Regions from separate parts of the Brevibacillus sp. GCM10020057 genome, predicted to be linked through region 4. Evidence: riboswitches for the same ligand, from Rfam matches in the RefSeq annotation. Region 4 holds a riboswitch; each other region holds the start of a gene.
The links. Region 4 has a riboswitch for S-adenosylmethionine ahead of metH (methionine synthase). Riboswitches for the same ligand answer to the same signal wherever they lie in the genome.
Positions count from the first base shown of each region.

Region 1: another riboswitch for S-adenosylmethionine. It lies ahead of ACFSO0_RS13995 (aminotransferase class I/II-fold pyridoxal phosphate-dependent enzyme); the one in region 4 lies ahead of metH (methionine synthase).
Region 2: another riboswitch for S-adenosylmethionine. It lies ahead of ACFSO0_RS11635 (sugar ABC transporter substrate-binding protein); the one in region 4 lies ahead of metH (methionine synthase).
Region 3: another riboswitch for S-adenosylmethionine. It lies ahead of ACFSO0_RS12980 (pyridoxal phosphate-dependent aminotransferase); the one in region 4 lies ahead of metH (methionine synthase).

Region 1 covers NZ_JBHUJW010000043.1:78,446-82,744, reverse strand. The annotation lists gene ACFSO0_RS14000 (aminotransferase class I/II-fold pyridoxal phosphate-dependent enzyme) at 5-1,198, opposite strand; gene ACFSO0_RS13995 (aminotransferase class I/II-fold pyridoxal phosphate-dependent enzyme) at 1,195-2,358, opposite strand; SAM riboswitch class I at 2,453-2,572, opposite strand; gene ACFSO0_RS13990 (pyridoxamine 5'-phosphate oxidase family protein) at 2,660-3,118, opposite strand; gene ACFSO0_RS13985 (DUF5665 domain-containing protein) at 3,263-3,592, shown strand; gene ACFSO0_RS13980 (hypothetical protein) at 3,599-4,299, opposite strand, start outside.
Region 2 covers NZ_JBHUJW010000037.1:4,186-8,484, reverse strand. The annotation lists gene ACFSO0_RS11645 (SagB family peptide dehydrogenase) at 1-108, shown strand, start outside; gene ACFSO0_RS11640 (ATP-binding protein) at 290-1,543, opposite strand; SAM riboswitch class I at 1,735-1,855, shown strand; gene ACFSO0_RS11635 (sugar ABC transporter substrate-binding protein) at 1,962-2,981, shown strand; gene ACFSO0_RS11630 (sugar ABC transporter ATP-binding protein) at 3,055-4,299, shown strand, end outside.
Region 3 covers NZ_JBHUJW010000041.1:211,559-215,857, reverse strand. The annotation lists gene ACFSO0_RS12985 (hypothetical protein) at 26-496, opposite strand; gene ACFSO0_RS12980 (pyridoxal phosphate-dependent aminotransferase) at 703-1,881, opposite strand; SAM riboswitch class I at 1,982-2,097, opposite strand; gene ACFSO0_RS12975 (hypothetical protein) at 2,149-2,286, opposite strand; gene ACFSO0_RS12970 (DMT family transporter) at 2,306-3,205, opposite strand; gene ACFSO0_RS12965 (MFS transporter) at 3,359-4,299, opposite strand, start outside.
Region 4 covers NZ_JBHUJW010000043.1:1,049,461-1,053,759, forward strand. The annotation lists gene metH (methionine synthase) at 1-1,972, opposite strand, end outside; SAM riboswitch class I at 2,106-2,206, opposite strand; gene ACFSO0_RS18895 (YjcZ family sporulation protein) at 2,421-2,522, shown strand; gene ACFSO0_RS18900 (hypothetical protein) at 2,813-3,307, shown strand; gene argS (arginine--tRNA ligase) at 3,653-4,299, shown strand, end outside.

The DNA of each region.
Region 1 (4,299 bases), 970 kb from region 4:
GGCTCTACGCCCGGGAAAATGCCTCTTTTTTCGTCTGCAAAGGGGCCGTCTCAAGCGGCGGCAATGCAGCCAGCGCTTGCTCCAGATCGGCGATCAAGTCGTCCGCATCTTCCAGCCCGGCGGACAGGCGGATCAATCCATCGGTAATGCCGCGCAACTCTCTCTCGGCAGCAGGCATCGACGCATGGGACATCGCTGCCGGATAGGAAAGAATCGTTTCGACTGCGCCAAGGCTTACCGCCACAATCGGCAGCTTCACCCGGTCAAACAATGCTTTGGCCCGCTCCCTGCTGCCGACGTCAAAGGACAGGACAGCTCCGTGACCGCTCGCCTGCGACGCCTGTATGGCATGGCCGGGATGGCTGGACAAGCCGGTGTAGTAGACGCGCGAGACGGCGGGATGGGTGTTCAGCCAGCGGGCGATTTTGTCTGCCGTGTGCGTGCTGACATCGAGGCGGGCTTTGAGCGTTTTCAGTCCGCGCATGACCAACCAGCAGTCTTGCACCCCGAGGATCGCCCCCATGCCGTTCTGGATGAAGTAGAGCTGCTCGCCCAGCGCAGCGTCGCGAGTCACAGCCAGGCCGGCCACGACGTCACTGTGTCCGCCGATGAACTTCGTCGCGCTGTGGATCACGATGTCCGCTCCCAGCTCCAGAGGACGTTGGTAGTACGGGGTCAAAAACGTATTGTCCACGATGATCAAAAGCCTGTGTTCCTTGCCGAGCTTGCAGACGGCTGCGAGATCCGTCACCTTCAGCGTCGGATTGGACGGCGTCTCCAGGTAAATGCCTTTCGTCTGCGGAGTGATCGCAGCCCGGATGTCCTCGATCCGGGTAGCATCCACAAACGTCACCGTGATGCCCATCCGCGACAGCACCCGGGTCAAAAAGCGGAACGTCCCTCCGTATACATCCTCTGCCACGATCACGTGATCCCCGGCCGAAAAGAGCATGAATACGCTGGAGATGGCCGCCATGCCGGAAGCAAACGCAAATCCCCGCTCGCCGCCTTCCAGACCGGCGATTGCATCCTCCAGCGCCTGGCGGGTCGGATTGCCGGATCGGGCGTAATCAAAAGTGCCTGGCCGATCCAGATCGGCCTGATGAAACGTAGATGCCTGATAAATCGGTACCGACGACGCGCCCGTGACCGGATCAAAGCACGATGTACCATGCAGCACACGAGTGGCGAAGTTCATCGTACATTCCCCCCAACAGCCAGGCTCGCATCCAGCGCCGCAGACAAATCTGCGATCAGGTCGTCCGGATGCTCAATGCCGACCGACAGGCGGAGCAACCGATCGCATACGCCCACATACTCGCGGATTTCTGCAGGGATGTCTGCATGGGTCTGCGTCGCCGGGTATGTACACAGCGACTCGACGCCACCCAGACTTTCCGCAAAGGAGACGATGCGCAAATGTTTCAGGAACGGCTTAACTTGCTCCACCGATTGGACACGGAAGGAAACCATTCCGCTGAACCCGCTCGCTTGCTGCTTCTGCACATCATGTCCCGGATGCTCTGCCAGTCCCGGATAGAACACTTCTGCGACCGCAGGGTGCTCGCGCAGCTTTTTGGCAATGGCAAACGCATTGGCTTCATGCCGTTCCATACGCAGGGCCAACGTTTTCAGCCCGCGAACGAGAAGCCAGCTATCTTGCGGCCCGAGTACCGCTCCGATCGAATTGTGCAAAAACCGGATTTTTTCGGACAACTCTTGCCCTTTGGTTACAATCAGGCCAGCGAGGACATCGTTGTGCCCGCCCAAATACTTCGTCGCGCTGTGCAGCACGATGTCGGCTCCCAACTCCAGCGGGCGTTGACAGTACGGAGTCATGAACGTATTGTCGACGATCGTAAGCAGACCGTGCCGCTTTGCCAGTTGCACGACTTGGCGAATATCTGTAATCTGCATCAGGGGATTGGTTGGCGTCTCGACGAAAACGGCCTTCGTCTGCGGCGTCACCGCTGCTTCTACGGACCCAAGATCGCGCAAATCCACGTAGCTGAAGGTCAGCCCGTAGCGTGACAACACTTGCTCAAACAGCCGATACGTTCCGCCGTACAAGTCGAGGGAGACAATAAGGTGGTCTCCCTGGGAAAACAACCCCATGACCGTATGGATGGCAGCCATCCCGGAAGCGCACGCGAACCCGGCGTCTCCGGATTCTGCGCTTGCAATCGTCTCTTCCAATACGCTGCGTGTCGGGTTTGCCGTCCGCGAGTAATCAAACCCGGTGCTCTCTCCCAAGGTAGGATGGCGGTAAGCTGTCGAGAAGTAGACCGGGAAGTTGACGGCCCCCGTTTTTTCGTCTTTTCCTACTCCTGCCTGAACCAGTTTTGTCTCCAAATGCATATGATTTCTCTCCCTCCATTCGTGTGCGAGGGGCATGAAAAAAGCCCCCTTTCCTCTGAAAGAAGGCTTTGTTTACGTCGCCGTAAGCAAGACCTTCTCATCTTTCAGAGTTACATAACTCTGCAGGAATTAGCACCATTATCTTCCTGTAACTGTACAGGTGATTGGTTGCCGGGCATCATCGGGCCAGTCCCTCCGCCTCTCTGGATAAGAAGTTTGCTATTCAATTTAATTGATCCTAATAATAAGGGATGGGTTGCTGCTTTGTCAACGGGAATTTCCGCCGTGCGAACAGGCGCTTTCAGCGGGCGTTTCTCAACGCTTCCATCACCTGATTGTCCAGCTTGGCAGCCGCATTTTTGTCGTATGTCTTTTCGTACTGCGGCTCCGCTGAAATGCGAGAGCCGTAAAACATGATGTCCCTGACTGCGTCGATGGCGATCTCGACCATGGCCAGCTTCAAGGGGACACCTTCCAGCCGCTCGGTTTTCAAGGCCGCGCGACCGTAGATGGCATAGGAGGAACCCGCGCCGATCAGATGCAGGACGACTTGCGGCTCCTTGGCGATGTTCGTCAAAATTCGCGACCGGTTGTCCACAGCAAAACGGATCGACTCGACTGTAGGAGCAAACGTCCACGACAAGGAACTGAGCGAAGGCGAACCCGACTCATGGTCTATGGTAGCCAGTGTCACAAAGCGCTCTTTTTGCAAGAGTCCAAACAATTCTTCCGACAGGGATCGGGAAACGGTTTCAGCCATTTACGATGCCTCCTTGTGTACGTTTCGTACGTTTATTGTACCCATCTGCGCAAGGATAGGCAAACATTTCCTCGGGCGCTTGCTCCGCGCACTGTTTTTCCCTAAACTGGTAGAAAAAGACGACCGTGAAACGGAGGTTTGTCGATGTCTCCCACCGACCGTTTGCTCACACAGATCGACGAGCTTTTGCAGGAAATCAAAGAAGTGCGCAAGCTGAACGAACGCATGGACAAAATCGCCATGTTTCTCGAAGATATTCGCCTGGCTGACATCGTCCAAAACTACACAGCCCCGCGCAAGCTGCTCTGGATCAACTTCCTCGCAGGTCTTGCCCGGGGTCTTGGGCTGACAATCGGAACCGCCATCGTGCTCGCTTTGCTCGGCTCCCTCTTGTCTCAGTTTTTATCCATTCCGATCATCGGCGATTACATCCGCGATCTCGTCGAATACTTGCAGTCGTACAACCAGCCGTAACGATTCCTAGTCGTCGTTGCGGTCTTTCCCTTTGTCGTCCTTGTCTTTTTTGTCATCGTCGCGCTTGTCGTCTTTCCCGCCTTGGGTCCACCATTCACCGTGCTTTTTCCAAAAGCCGTACGCATTGCCGTTTGGCAAATGTTTCTTTTTGTTCTCCAGCTTTTCGCTCGCCTCGCTCTCCCATTGCTTCAGCGCATCGGTAACCGCCTTGGAGATGGAGGCCGTCATGTCAATCTGCTTCACAAGCTTGTCGCCTGCATAGAGTTCGAGGTGGACTCCTTTGAGATCAGTGTTACGATTTTTCAAAGAGAACTTCCAGGAATACTCTCCTTTAGCGCCGATCTTCACTTCCTGCTTTTTGCCATCCGGTCCGGTAATCATCAGCTTGACGCCGCTGTTTTTCGACCAGCCGACGACGGTTCCTTTCAGTTGTATGTTGAAGGCTTTCGGGTCGAATGCCGCCGTTCCCGTAATGGCGTACGTGTTTGGCACTTCCTTGACCGGCGCGTTGATAACCTTGACATCGATGCTGTCTGCGTCGCGTTTTTCCCCGTCCTCGAACACTTCGACTGCTGCTTTTGCATTCGCTGCTTCCTTGACGTTTTTCAGGGTTACACTGAAGATGCCCACGCCATCCCACAGCTTTTTGACGCTCGCCTCTCCATTGACGCCGTTGTAAGTCACGGTCACTTTGTCAGCGTCCAGCT
Region 2 (4,299 bases), on a different contig from region 4:
TGCGACGAGCTTTATCGGCTTACCCCGCGGGGAGAAACGAGTCTGATCCAAATTCCGGTCGGGCCTTATCGGCATCGTCCCAGGCTGCAGGGAGGATTGCACGGGTAGGCGGCTTTTTGTTTTTGGCCGTGAGGGAGAGGGCAAGCAGAACAGAGCGCTGGAGCCGATAGCCTAACGGGCTGTCGGACGTTTTCATCGTCTCGAAGGCAGACTCGATATTTTGCTCATTTACGGATTCCGGCACCGCACGAAAATCCCCATACCTCCGCCAGCCGGGTATGGGGATGATTTATTGTTCCAGATAAGGAAACGTGATGGAAAATTTCGTGCCGACGTTCGGCTTGCTGTTCACGCTCACGGTCCCGCCGAGCGTGTGGATCACGTGGTAGGAATAGGTCAGCCCAAGCCCGGTCCCGCTAGACTTGGTAGAAAAGTAGATAGAACCCAGTCGCTTGATTTGCCCTTCGTCCATTCCTACGCCGTTGTCCTTGATGACCAGGACCGCTTTGCCTTCCTCGACGGACAGCGCGAGATGCACCCGTCCTTTGCGCACATTGGCGCAGGCTTCGATCGCGTTTTTGATGAAGTTGACGAGCACCTGCTTGATTTCGTCCGGATTGGCCATTATGTTGACAGACAACTCCGGCGTGCGCACCTCCAGCTCGACGTTGTGCAGGATGGCGAAGGGCGACATCACCTCGCGCATGACCTTGAGCAGCTCAACGACGTCCACACTCTCGTGCCGAATGGTCAGCGGCTTGGAGATGGCGAGGTATTCGGAGAGGATCATTTCCGTCCGCTGGATTTCGTCCATGCAAATATTCATGTACTGCTGGCTCTTGGCGAGGTCCGTCGGGTTCTCCTGCATCAGGCGCAGAAAGCCTTTGACAGCGGTGAGCGGATTGCGCACCTCGTGGGCGAGGGATGCGGCGACGTGGCTCATCGTTTCGATTTTTTCGTTCTGTGCGTGCCGGATGAAAAGCTCCTTGTCGGAGATCGCTTTGCTGAACAGGGACATCAGAATCCAGATGCCGAGAGAATTTTGCGTCGTGATGACTACCAGGTGGTACGTCAGGTTTTTTACAAAATAGAGGGGAAAGTAAGCATAGGTAAGGGCAAGGGCGTTGATGGAAAAAATGAAGCCGGTCATCAGGACGAACAACGATTTCCGGTGAGTAAGCTTGTAGGTTTTGTACATGAGGAGAGACACCGAAAAGGAGCATATCGAATTGATCAGGGCGACCAGCGTTCCCTCCCCTCCCAGGTAGAGCCGGTAAACGGCAAATTCGCCAAGCAGGATCAAGCCTGTCCGGATACCGCCGTGAACAAGGCCGAAAAACATGATGACGTACCGAACGTCAAAGATGACGCCCTCTTTTACACTGGCTGCAAAAGTCATGCCGAGGAACAAGCTGATCGAACTGGTGACAAGTATGAAGGCACGGCTGTAGTTTCGCATTTTGTCACGATAATAAATATTGAAGAAGACAAACGGAATCAGAACAAAGAAAAGCTGAAGAATTACATCTTTTAATAAATTCATCAAGCATCTCCACCGCGAGCTGACTCTCAATCACCTCCCGTAATTTCGACATCTCCTGCGCCAATCCCTTCCAGTTTGGAGGGGAATTTGCCATAAAAGAACTGGATTTTACAAAAAACCTAGTTGACAGATGGAAATACATTGATTATAGTCTGTATATATTCAAGCAAACGTATGGAAAACAATTACTACTCTTATCCAGAGAAGGCTGAGGGACTGGCCCTATGAAGCCCGGCAACCTAGCACGCGAGATGGATTTCTCCCGCGCCAAGGTGCTAACTCCAACAGGTAGCGATACCTGACAGATGAGAGGCGGAAAATCGCTGATTTTAGCCTCTTTCTGGTGGGAAGAGGCTTTTCTCATTGGCAAAGAACGAGCCCTTTTCTGCGACGAGCTGATTACCAAGGGGGAACAACCATGAAAAAGAAATTTGGCCTGTTGGTCACACTTGCCCTGACAGCATCACTCGCCCTGACCGCCTGCGGCAACGGCGGGGGAGCCGGAACAGCTGCTTCCGGAGGCGCATCCGGCGGCGAGAAAAAGAAAATCGCGCTCATCATGCGGCAGAATGTTGGGACTTTCTCGGCCCAGTACATTAACGGCGTCAAGACCGAAGTGGAGAAAAACGGCGGCGAACTGACTGTCTTCAACGCGGATACCGACCTCGCGAAAATGGCGTCCAACCTCGATGCAGCCATCAACCAGCACTTTGACGGCATCCTGATCGACCACGGTACAGCAGAAGCGCTGCAGCAAGGTACGCAAAAGGCCGTAGACAAAAAGATCCCGGTCGTCCTGTTCGACACCGACATCAGTATCCCGGGCGTTCCGACAGTTGCCCAGGATGACCAGAAGCTGGCTGAACTTAGCCTGGAAAAACTGGCTGCGGACGGCGGCGGCAAAGGAAACATCGTGAAAATCTGGGTTGCGGGCTTTGCGCCGATGGAAAAGCGCCAGATCACCTATGAGGCGTTCCAGAAAAAATACCCGGATATTAAAGAAATCGCGGCGTTCGGATCGGCGACCAACAACACGGCCCTTGACACGCAATCGCAAATGGAAGCGATTCTGAAAAAATATCCGAACAAGGGCGACATCACTGCAGTCTGGGCATCATGGGACGAATTCGCCAAAGGTGCGACCCGCGCGATCCAGCAAGCGGGACGCACGGAGATCAAAGTGTATTCCATTGACTTGAGCGACGAAGACCTGCAAATGATCCAGGAAGCGAATTCTCCTTGGGCTGCAACGGCAGCGGTAGACCCGTCCAATATCGGCCGCCTGCAGGCTGAGACCGTGTTCAAAAAGATCAAAGGGGAACAAGTGCCTGATCTGGTCAACCTGAACCCTGTGCTCGTGAAACAAGAAGATTTGCCAAAGGACAAAAAAGTGACGATGGCTGATCTTCCCCAATACGTAAAAGACTGGGGCAAGTAAGCTCGGATCGGATGGTTGGCTATTCCCGTTGAACGCTCAACGGGAATCTTCCTTTCTATAGGGGGTGTACATAATGTCTGTATTGCGCATGCAAGGAATCGAGAAGCAGTTTTCCGGTGTGCCTGCACTTAAAAGCGTCAGCTTCGAGGTGAAGGCAGGGGAAGTTCACGCCTTGCTCGGAGCAAACGGGGCCGGGAAAAGCACCCTGATGAAAATTCTTACAGGTGCTTATCAGGCGGACGGAGGCACCATCTCCATCGACGGACGGCAGGTCTCCATCCAATCGCCGCAGGACGCCAAGGCGCTGGGCATCCAATGCGTATACCAGGAAGTGGATACGGCGCTGATTCCATACCTCAGCGTAGCGGAAAACATTTTGCTCGACAGACTCGTTCAGTCGAAGGGAGCAGGCCTGATTCGCTGGCAGCAGTTGTACGCGGAGTCGGAGGAGCTTTTGCGCGGCTTTGGCTTTTCCATCCCGGTGAGGATGACGGTCGAGGAGTGCTCGCTTTCGGAGAAGCAGCTGATTTTGATTGCGCGTGCGACCGTGCAAAAGGCGAAGTTCGTCATTTTCGACGAGCCGACCGCGCCGCTTAGCACCAAGGAATGCGAGCGGCTGTTCCAGATCATCGACCAGCTGAAAAAAGCGGGCGTCGGCATCATCTACATATCCCATCGCCTGCCGGAGATTTTCGAGATTTGTGACCGGATCACGATCATGCGGGACGGCCAGCATGTGATTACGACCGAGACGGCCAGGACGAACATGGATGAGGTCATCGGGCACATGCTCGGCAAAAGCTTTGCGGAGGAGTTTCCGAAAGCGCATGTCCCCATCGGGGAAACGCTGCTCGAGGTAACCGGGGCAAAAGGCGGCAAGGTGCGCCACGCCGATCTGTCGGTGCGCGAGGGAGAGATCGTCGGTGTCGTCGGCTTGGTCGGGGCCGGGAAAACCGAGCTGGCCCGGCTGTTGTTCGGAGCCGATGAGGCTGAAGCGGGAGAGATCAGGCTGAAGGGGGCGCAGCTGCGGATTTGCAGCCCGAAAGACGCGGTGGACGCGGGTATTGTGCTCGTCCCGGAGGAGCGGCGCAAGGAGGGCATTTTCGTCGAGGAATCGGTCAAAAACAACCTGTCTGTCGCGACGATTGCCAAATGGTCGCCCCTTGGCTTTATCCGCAGCGGACTGGAAGCAGGACAAGCAAAAGAACTGGTTCAGCGCCTTGGGGTCAAGACGGCGGACATCAGCCAGCTGGTCGGCTTCCTGAGCGGGGGCAACCAGCAGAAGGTCGCCATCGGCAAATGGCTGGATACGGACGCC
Region 3 (4,299 bases), on a different contig from region 4:
TGTATCTGTTCATGGAAAGCGATCTCTACGCGATCCGCACAACTCGCGATTTCTCTGCTTGCGGCAGGAACGACAGGTCGAACCGGGCATGCGCTTCTTCCAGTCCCACGTCCTGTGCCAGGAGCAAGGCTTCCTCCTGGAACGTCAACGTACAGCTGCCTTCGTTCAACTCGCACAGACGCTTCAGCCGTTTCAGACGGTCCGCCTTTTTCTCGGCCCGCATGTATTCGTTGCGCAGCTCGCACACATCGACATGGCGAGCATCGGCAATCATGCTGATGTCGTCTACGTGGACAATCAGTCTCTGACCTTCTTCCGTCACAAAACCGATCGAGCAAAAATGCGCACCTGACATTTCCAGGCGAGTGAGTACCGCATTGGCGTAAACTTCTCCCGTACGCAGCCGGATCGAGCTGGCTTCTATGGCCCCGCCTATCTTCCGCTCGTTGGCGATCACCGTATACATATCCGTGTAGCCGTTAATCTGATAGCGCATGGTACCCTCCCGTTTTGCCCAAGTTGTCATTGAGACTAATTATCATCGGCAATTCCTATCCTATAATGAAAATCATTATCTGTCAATAATGAGAATGATTTTTATTGATAGTGACTCTGGCTGCGCTTTTCGTCCTGCAAGAAAAGACCGCACTCGCTGAATCGGTCAGTGAATGCGGTCTGTTTCTTCGGTATTACCTTTGTATGTTATGCTTTGGCAAAAATGCCGAGCTGCTCGATTCTGCGCACAGCCTCTGCCAGACGCGCTTCATCGGACAGCAGGGCGGCGCGCACGTAGCCTTCGCCGGTCGGGCCAAAACCGTTTCCAGGCGCTACCACGACATGGGCTTTTTCCAGCAGCAAATCGGAAAATTCGACGGACGTAAAGCCGCTCGGAACCGGGAGCCAGGCGAAAAAGGAGCCTTGGGAGGGCTGCGCCTGCCAGCCGATGCGGTGCAGGTTGGTAAACAGAGCGTTGCGCCGGCTCTCATACACCGCGACGAGATCGCGGACGCACTGCTGCGATCCGGCCATGGCTTTGACGGCGGCCATCTGCACGGCTCCGAACAGGCTCACGAAGTAGTGGTCCTGGATCAGGTTAATCAACCGCACCAGCTCGCGGTTGCCGACCATCGCGCCGACGCGCCAGCCTGCCATGTTGTACGTCTTGGACAACGTGTAAAACTCGACGCCGACTTCTTTTGCCCCCGGCACTTGCATGAAGCTGACCGGCTTCTTGCCGTCATAGCTGATCGCTCCGTAGGCGAAGTCGTGGCAGACGACGATTTCGTTTTTGCGGGCGAAGCGAATCGTCTCCTCGAAAAATTCAATCGGAGCATTGACGGCGGTAGGATTGTTCGGGTAGTTGAGGAACATCAGCTTCGCACGCTCCAGATCTGCCTGGGCGATCTGGCCGTAGTTCGGCAAAAACCCGTTTTCAGCACGAAGCGGCATCATGACCATGCGCCCGTCCACGACAGCCACGCCGGACCAGTAGTCCGGATAGCCGGGGTCCGGAACCAGCGCCACATCGCCCTGGTTCATCAGCACCTGGCAGATTTCCACCAAGCCCGTCTTGCTGCCGAACAGGATGGCGACTTCTTCTTCCGGATCGAGATCGACGTCGAATTCTTGCTTGTACCAATGCGCGACTGCCTGCTTCAGCTCCAGGCGGCCGCTGAACGGCGGATATTTATGATGCAGCGGGAGCGCGGCGGCTGCCTGCAATTCTTCTACAATATGCGGGGGAGTCGGCAAATCGGGATTGCCTTGGCCGAGATTGATGACGTCGTGCCCGGCTGCGATCACTTTGTTTACTTTCGCTACCAGCGTGGCAAAAAACTGTGTCGGCAGCCGCTCGATCATGTCAGAGGGTTGAATACGCATCTGTCTTCATTTCCTTTCTGTCGGGTAATGCAGGTAGCGCGATATGAGCAACAAAAACCCCTTTTCCTTACAGAAAAAGGGGTAGATCAGCTTCGTCACGTCCTTATCTGCCAGGAATACTCCTGCTGGAATTGGCACAGCATCTTTTGCCGCCGGGGCAAACAGATCCGCTGCCGGGCTTCATCGGGCCAGTCCCTCCACCTCTCTGCATAAGTAAAGTACACGGAATATAATGTTTTGAATCTTCTTCATACTACTTGAGCCGTATCAGCGTGTCAAGATGCTTGCTGCATTTGCACCATCGCCCCATCGTGCAGCAGCATCTGCGAGCGCCAGGACGAGCAGCCTTGCCCGCATCTTCGCGGTGGAATAGCCTTCCAGACAAAAAAACAGGCTGCCTGACATCTGCAGCCTGCTTTCCCCTTTACGTCTCCACAGTCGCTTGCGTTTTCGGCTTCTCCCGTCTGCCCGTCAAAAATACGCCGCCCACAATAAAGACCATGCCTGCCATGAGGTTCCACGTAATGGCTTCATGCAACAGCGCATAGCCCCAGACAAAGGCGGTGACCGGCACCAGATAGGTCACGAGAGACGCAATCTCCGGCCCGCCCTTTTGCACCAGGTAGTAGTACAAAATATACGCGATGCCGGAGCCAAACACGCCGATCCCCGCCAAGGCCCCAAGGGTACTGCCCGAAGTGAAGGCGGTGAAGGAACAGGATTCTGTCATCAACGCAACGCTCCCGCTGCCGAGCGTAGAGCTAAGCAAGGTGCCGAACGTGATCTGGTAAGCAGACAAGTTGCCCGGCAGCCGCCTGGACAACTGCCCGCCGACCGCATAACAGCAGGTCGCTGCCATCATGCATAGAAAGCCGAGCACATCGACGGAGACGATGGAGACAGGGTTCACGTCGAGCAGGACGATGATTCCGCAAAAGCCGATGAGCATCCCCAGCCACTGCATGCGACCGACCGCGGCTTTGAAGAACAGAATCCCGATCGCCAGCGTCCAGAGCGGTGTCGTCGCATTCAGGACCGATGCCATTGTGCTCGTCACCCGCGTCTCGCTGAAGGCGATGAACGCCCAGGGAATTGCCGTATTGATCAAGGCCATCCTCACCATCGGGCCCCAGGCGATCCGCTTCAGTTCCAGCGGCTTTTTCAGGATGAGCATGACGATGGTGATCGTGATCAGGCCGAGCGCCGAGCGCAGAAAGGCAATCGTCCAGGGACCGAACTCGTGGAGCAATATTTTCATAAAGAAAAACGACCCGCCCCAAATCAGGCTGAGCATCGTCAAAACCAGAACCAACGACCGCGACACACAAATCCCTTCCCTCTTCGTATTCTGCATGCACAGCAATGCCATGCTTGTATTCTAGCAGGCCAAAGATTCCACGGCTATCGAAGTTTGCCGGTTGCTGCACTTGCCTTCTCATCTGGGCAAAAGGCACAAGCCGGGCGCCTTTTCGCTGCTCTATTTTTCGATCGTCGCCTGGATGCCCCTTCGTTTGCCGCGCTTTTGCATGGAGCCTTGCAGAACGAAAAAGGCAACGGACAAAAGGGACAATCCAGCCATGATGTACAGCAGCCCCTGCGCCTGGAACGTCTGGAAGATGAAAGCCCCGAGCAGCGGACCGAGCATGCGGCCTGCCGAGCCGGTGCCGGATACCAGCCCCTGGATGAAGCCTTCCCGTCCTTGTGGCGTGAACTCTGCCGCTACGGTCGGGACGGCAGGCCAGACGAGCATTTCGCCGATCGTCATCACGAACATGGCCGCGACAAAACCGGCATAGGCGGTCGTCTGCGACAAAATCAGCATCGACAAGGCGAACACATACGTCCCCAGCAGCAACTGTGCACGCAGCGTTCGGGCGAGGCGCCTGATGATCCACGCGATCAGCGGCTGCCCGAACAGGATGAGCCCTCCGTTCAACGTCCAGAGCAGGCTGTATTGGCGCAAGGAAATGCCGAGCGACTGCATGTAGGCAGACAGCACCGTCGTCCACTGCACGTAGACGATCCAGCTGATGAGAAGCCCTGCGCACAGCAGCACCAGCGCTCCCCATACGACTTTTTGAACAGAAGTCGCTGCGTCCCGCGGCACTTCCAAAGCGGCTGACGCCTGACTGTCTGCCGCCCTCAGCTCCACGCTCCCGTCTGGCTGCCCGGATGCAGCGGCTTGCAGGTGCCGGGGCAGGATGAAGATGAACATCGCGAACACGCAGACCTGGGCAATGGCGTTGCCGAAGAACGTCCAGGCAAACGACACGCTCGCCAGTACCCCGCCGAGTGCGGAGCCGGCCGCGACGCCTGCGTTCAGCGCCACGTAAATCATGTTCATGACCTTGCGTCCTCCCTCGGGCCACAGCACGACGGCGAGCGCGTTCATGACGGGCGAGAGCATCCCGTAGAACA
Region 4 (4,299 bases):
TGATGATCTCGAGCGGCGCGTATTTCTCCAGCGCGAGCTTCAGGTCGTCAAACAGGCCGTCCTTGGAGCCTTCGACGACGTAGCGCGCCAGACGTTCTTCCAACGTCAGCGACGACGCTTCCACGCGCACTTCTTTTTTCTTGGCACGGTAAAACTCGGTGAACGCCGCCAGCGTCTCGTCGCTTGTCTCGAACAGCAGCGCTTCGGCGAGCCTGCGTTCTTCCTCGGGAATCGAGGCGTAACGCTCCAGCTTCTCGGTATTGACGATGGCGTAGTCCAGGCCAGCCAGCGTCGTGTGGTACAGGAACACGGCATTGAGCACTTCGCGACCTGCGGCTGGCAAGCCGAAGGAGACGTTGCTGACCCCAAGGATCGTCTTGCACTCCGGCATCGCCTGTTTGATGAGGCGGATGCCCTCGACCGTTTCCCTGGCGGAGCCGATGTACTGCTCGTCGCCCGTTCCAACCGGAAATACGAGCGGGTCAAAAATGATGTCCTGCGGCTTCACCCCGTATTGGTTGACCAAAATGTCGTAGGAGCGCTTCGCCACTTCCAGCTTCTTCTCCCGGGTGGTCGCCATCCCCGATTCCTCGATCGTCCCGACGACGACAGCAGCTCCGTATTTATGGATCAAGGGCGCGACTTCCTCGAAGCGCTCCAGTCCGTCCTCGAGGTTGATCGAGTTGAGGATCGCCTTCCCCTGGGAATAGCGCAGCCCCAACTCCATGACCTTCGCATCGGTGGAGTCGATCATCAGCGGCGCTTTCACTTTTTTCACAACATACTGCAAAAAATTCTCCATATCTGCATACTCGTCACGGTCCGGATCGGCCAGGCAGATGTCGATGACCTGTGCGCCTCGCTTCACCTGCGCGCGCGCGATGTCAGACGCTTCCTCGTACTGGCCTGCCGCGATGAGGTCGCGGAATTTTTTCGACCCGATGACGTTCGTGCGCTCGCCTACAAGCAGCGGGCGATTGTCGTCCTCCACGTAGACGACTTCGATCCCGGAGACGGCGCTGACCGGCCTCGTGACCTGTGCGCGCGGCTTGCAGTCTTTCAACGCTTCCGCCATCGCCCGGATGTGCTCCGGAGTCGTGCCGCAGCATCCGCCGGCGATGTTCAGCCAGCCCTGCTCGGCAAAGGCGCGCATTTTCGCTGCCAGTCCTTGCGGGGTCTCGTGGTAATGGCCGTTCTCATCCGGCAGCCCGGCGTTCGGGTAACAGCTCACGCCGCATTGCGCGAGCGAGGCCAAGGTGCGCAGATGGTCGCGCATGAATTCCGGCCCGGTGGCACAGTTCAGGCCGACCGAGACCGGCTCGAGATGCTCCAGCGAAAAGTAGAACGCTTCGATGTTCTGTCCGGCCAAGGTCGTCCCCATCGGCTCGATCGTGCCGGAGAGCATGACGGGCAGCTCTGTCCCAAGCTCCTCGAACGCCTTGCGGATGCCGATTCCGCCCGCCTTGACGTTCAGCGTATCCTGGGAGGTCTCCAGCAAGAGCACGTCGGCTCCGCCCAGAATCATCCCTTTTGCCTGGCGAAAGTAAGCCTCCACCAGCTCCTCGAACGTGACCCCGCCTGTCAGGGACAAGGTCTTGGTCGTCGGCCCCATGGAGCCTGCCACGTAGCGCGGCCATTCCGGTGTCGAAAATGCGTCCGCCGCTTCCTTCGCCAGCTTTGTCGCGGCGATGTTGATTTCCATGTCTTTGTCTGCCACGTTGTATTCGGCCAGGACTACCGAGGTGGCTCCAAACGTATTGGTCTCGATAATGTCGGCTCCTGCCTCCAGATACTTTTCGTGGATGGAGCGGATCACATCGGGTCTCGTCAAATTCAACAGCTCGTTACAGCCGTCGTACTCCTCGCCGCCAAAATCGTCAGCCGTCAGATTTGCCTGTTGCAGCATGGTTCCCATTGCTCCGTCGAGAATCAGAATTTTTCGGGAAAGCTGCTCGCGAAAGGTTGGTTTCATCAGCTTGCTCCTTCTTGGCTTTTTTTTAAGCCCTGTCGTACATGTCAGTGAACGAGATGTGGGTACAAAAAAATCCCCTTCTTTGAAGAAAGAAGAGGATTTGTCCGCGGGATACAGAAGCGCAAAAGTCATCCTCTCATCTTTCAAAGCCGTAGCTTTGCTGGAATTGGCACCGGATTTTAACCGGTTGCCGAGGCTTCATCAGGCCAGTCCCTCTGCCTCTCTGGATAAGAGTTGTACATCGTTATGCGATTGTTTTGAAAAAGCTCGATCACATTTGCAAGTATCTTAACACCCCCCTGACTTCGCGTCAATTGAGATTTTGTCTACTATTTGCTTTTATCCGACTCCATCGCGCCCATTTTTGCAGGAACTGGTCATTCGCCCACGCCATTCTGTACGTCCGTGTATAGACTAGAGCATAACGGAAAGGAGGGGGAAAACAAACATGAGTACATCTTTCTGCGGCGGTTTTTTTGGTGACAGCTTCGCATTGGTGCTCGTACTGTTTATCCTGCTGGTCATCGTTGGGTGCTCTGAAGACTGCTAATGACGGTGGATAGAAAAACGCTACAATGCAAGGCTCATGGATGAGCGGCCGCAGTTGAAGCGGCTCGCTCCCATGCGCCCCGGAATGGATGAACGCCCTCGCTTATGAATTCCCCTACGTGGCAAAGAGCCTGGAATTTCCTCTAGGCTCCTTTTGCGTTTCCTTCTTCCCCGTTCGTTGTCACCCCTCCCTTCCTTTGCTATACTGAAGGGATAAGAAATGGCAAGCGAGGCACGTTAGCGTTTGGCGTAAAGCCTCGGCGCTTGGCAATACTAAAGGAGCGAACCCATGTGGATACACTCGAGGCGCGTGAAAAAGACGAATTTTTATCCTGTCTGGAGACGATCAAGCAGCTTGAGACCAGCGAATTTGAGACATACTCCATCGTAAAGCACCGGGAGTCGGGCGAACATTTCTTGCGCTATTTCCTGTCCCATATCAACCTGTCCGAAGGCGGGCGGCGGGATGACTACGATCACTTTATGCCGCTTGATTCAGACGATGTGCTCGGGCTGATGTTTGGCGAACAGGAGTATCGGTTTCCCGACCATTGGCGCCGCTCGTACCTGCGCAGCGGCAACGACAACCGCCTGATTCCCTTCGATCCGTCGGAGAATTACGACCTGGAAGAAGATGCGGCAGCCGAGCTCGCCATGCTGCAGCAGTTGGAGCTGTTCAAGCAGCAGTGGATGAATGCGGAAAACCAGAGCGCCGAGGAAAGGGAAAAGCTGACCCGGGCTTACTTCTCCGAACTGGACAAGATTTTGAAAAAACCGGAGGAGTGAGTTGCACAATAAGCAGCTCACCAGCTATAATGCTAATGAATAGTTGATTCGTTGATGAGGAGAGTACCTCATGGAAACGGCACAAGCGAGTCGGGGACGGTGCAAGCCCGACGCCAGACCATGCGGGGAAGCGCACCTCGGAGAAGCGGCCTGAAGATCTGCAACCTGGCAGATTGCGTAAGGTTTCGCCGGGACTGCCCGATACAGCAGACAAAGCGGTTTTTGCCTGGCGCAAAAACAACAGGAGTGGCACCGCGGGAGCACAACCTCTCGTCTCTTTCTTACAGGAGACGCAGAGGTTTTTTATTTGGGCACTCCATCTTTTCAATGAGAAAGGGGATTCACATGAGCTACAAACATCTGGTGGCGGAAAAAATCGCCGCTGCGCTCGCACAGCAGGGCGTGGAAAACTTCCCGAAAGATACGGTCTACGGCATGCTGGAAACGCCGCCGAATCCGGCAATGGGAGATATTGCCTTCCCTTGTTTCCAATTGGCGAAAGCATTGCGCAAAGCCCCGCCGATGATCGCCTCCGAGCTTGCCGGACAGTTGGGCGGTGCGCCACTGCGCGAAGTGGCGGCAGTCGGCCCGTACGTCAACCTGTTCCTCGATCAGGCGAGCGTTGCCGAGCAAGTCATCGGCGAGATCTTGACGCAAGGCGCAAACTACGGCAGCAGCAATGTCGGCGGAGGACGCAAGGTGCCGATCGACCTCTCCTCCCCTAACATCGCCAAGCCGTTTTCCATGGGCCATCTGCGCTCGACCGTGATCGGCAACGCGATCGCCAACATCCTGGAGAAACAAGGCTACGAGCCTGTGCGCATCAACCACCTTGGAGACTGGGGCACCCAGTTCGGCAAACTGATCGTCGCCTACCACCTGTGGGGAGACGAAGCCAAAGTGAAGGCAGAGCCGATCAAGGAGCTGCTCACGCTGTACGTGCGTTTCCACGATGAAGCGAAAGAAAATCCGGCTCTCGAAGACCAGGGCCG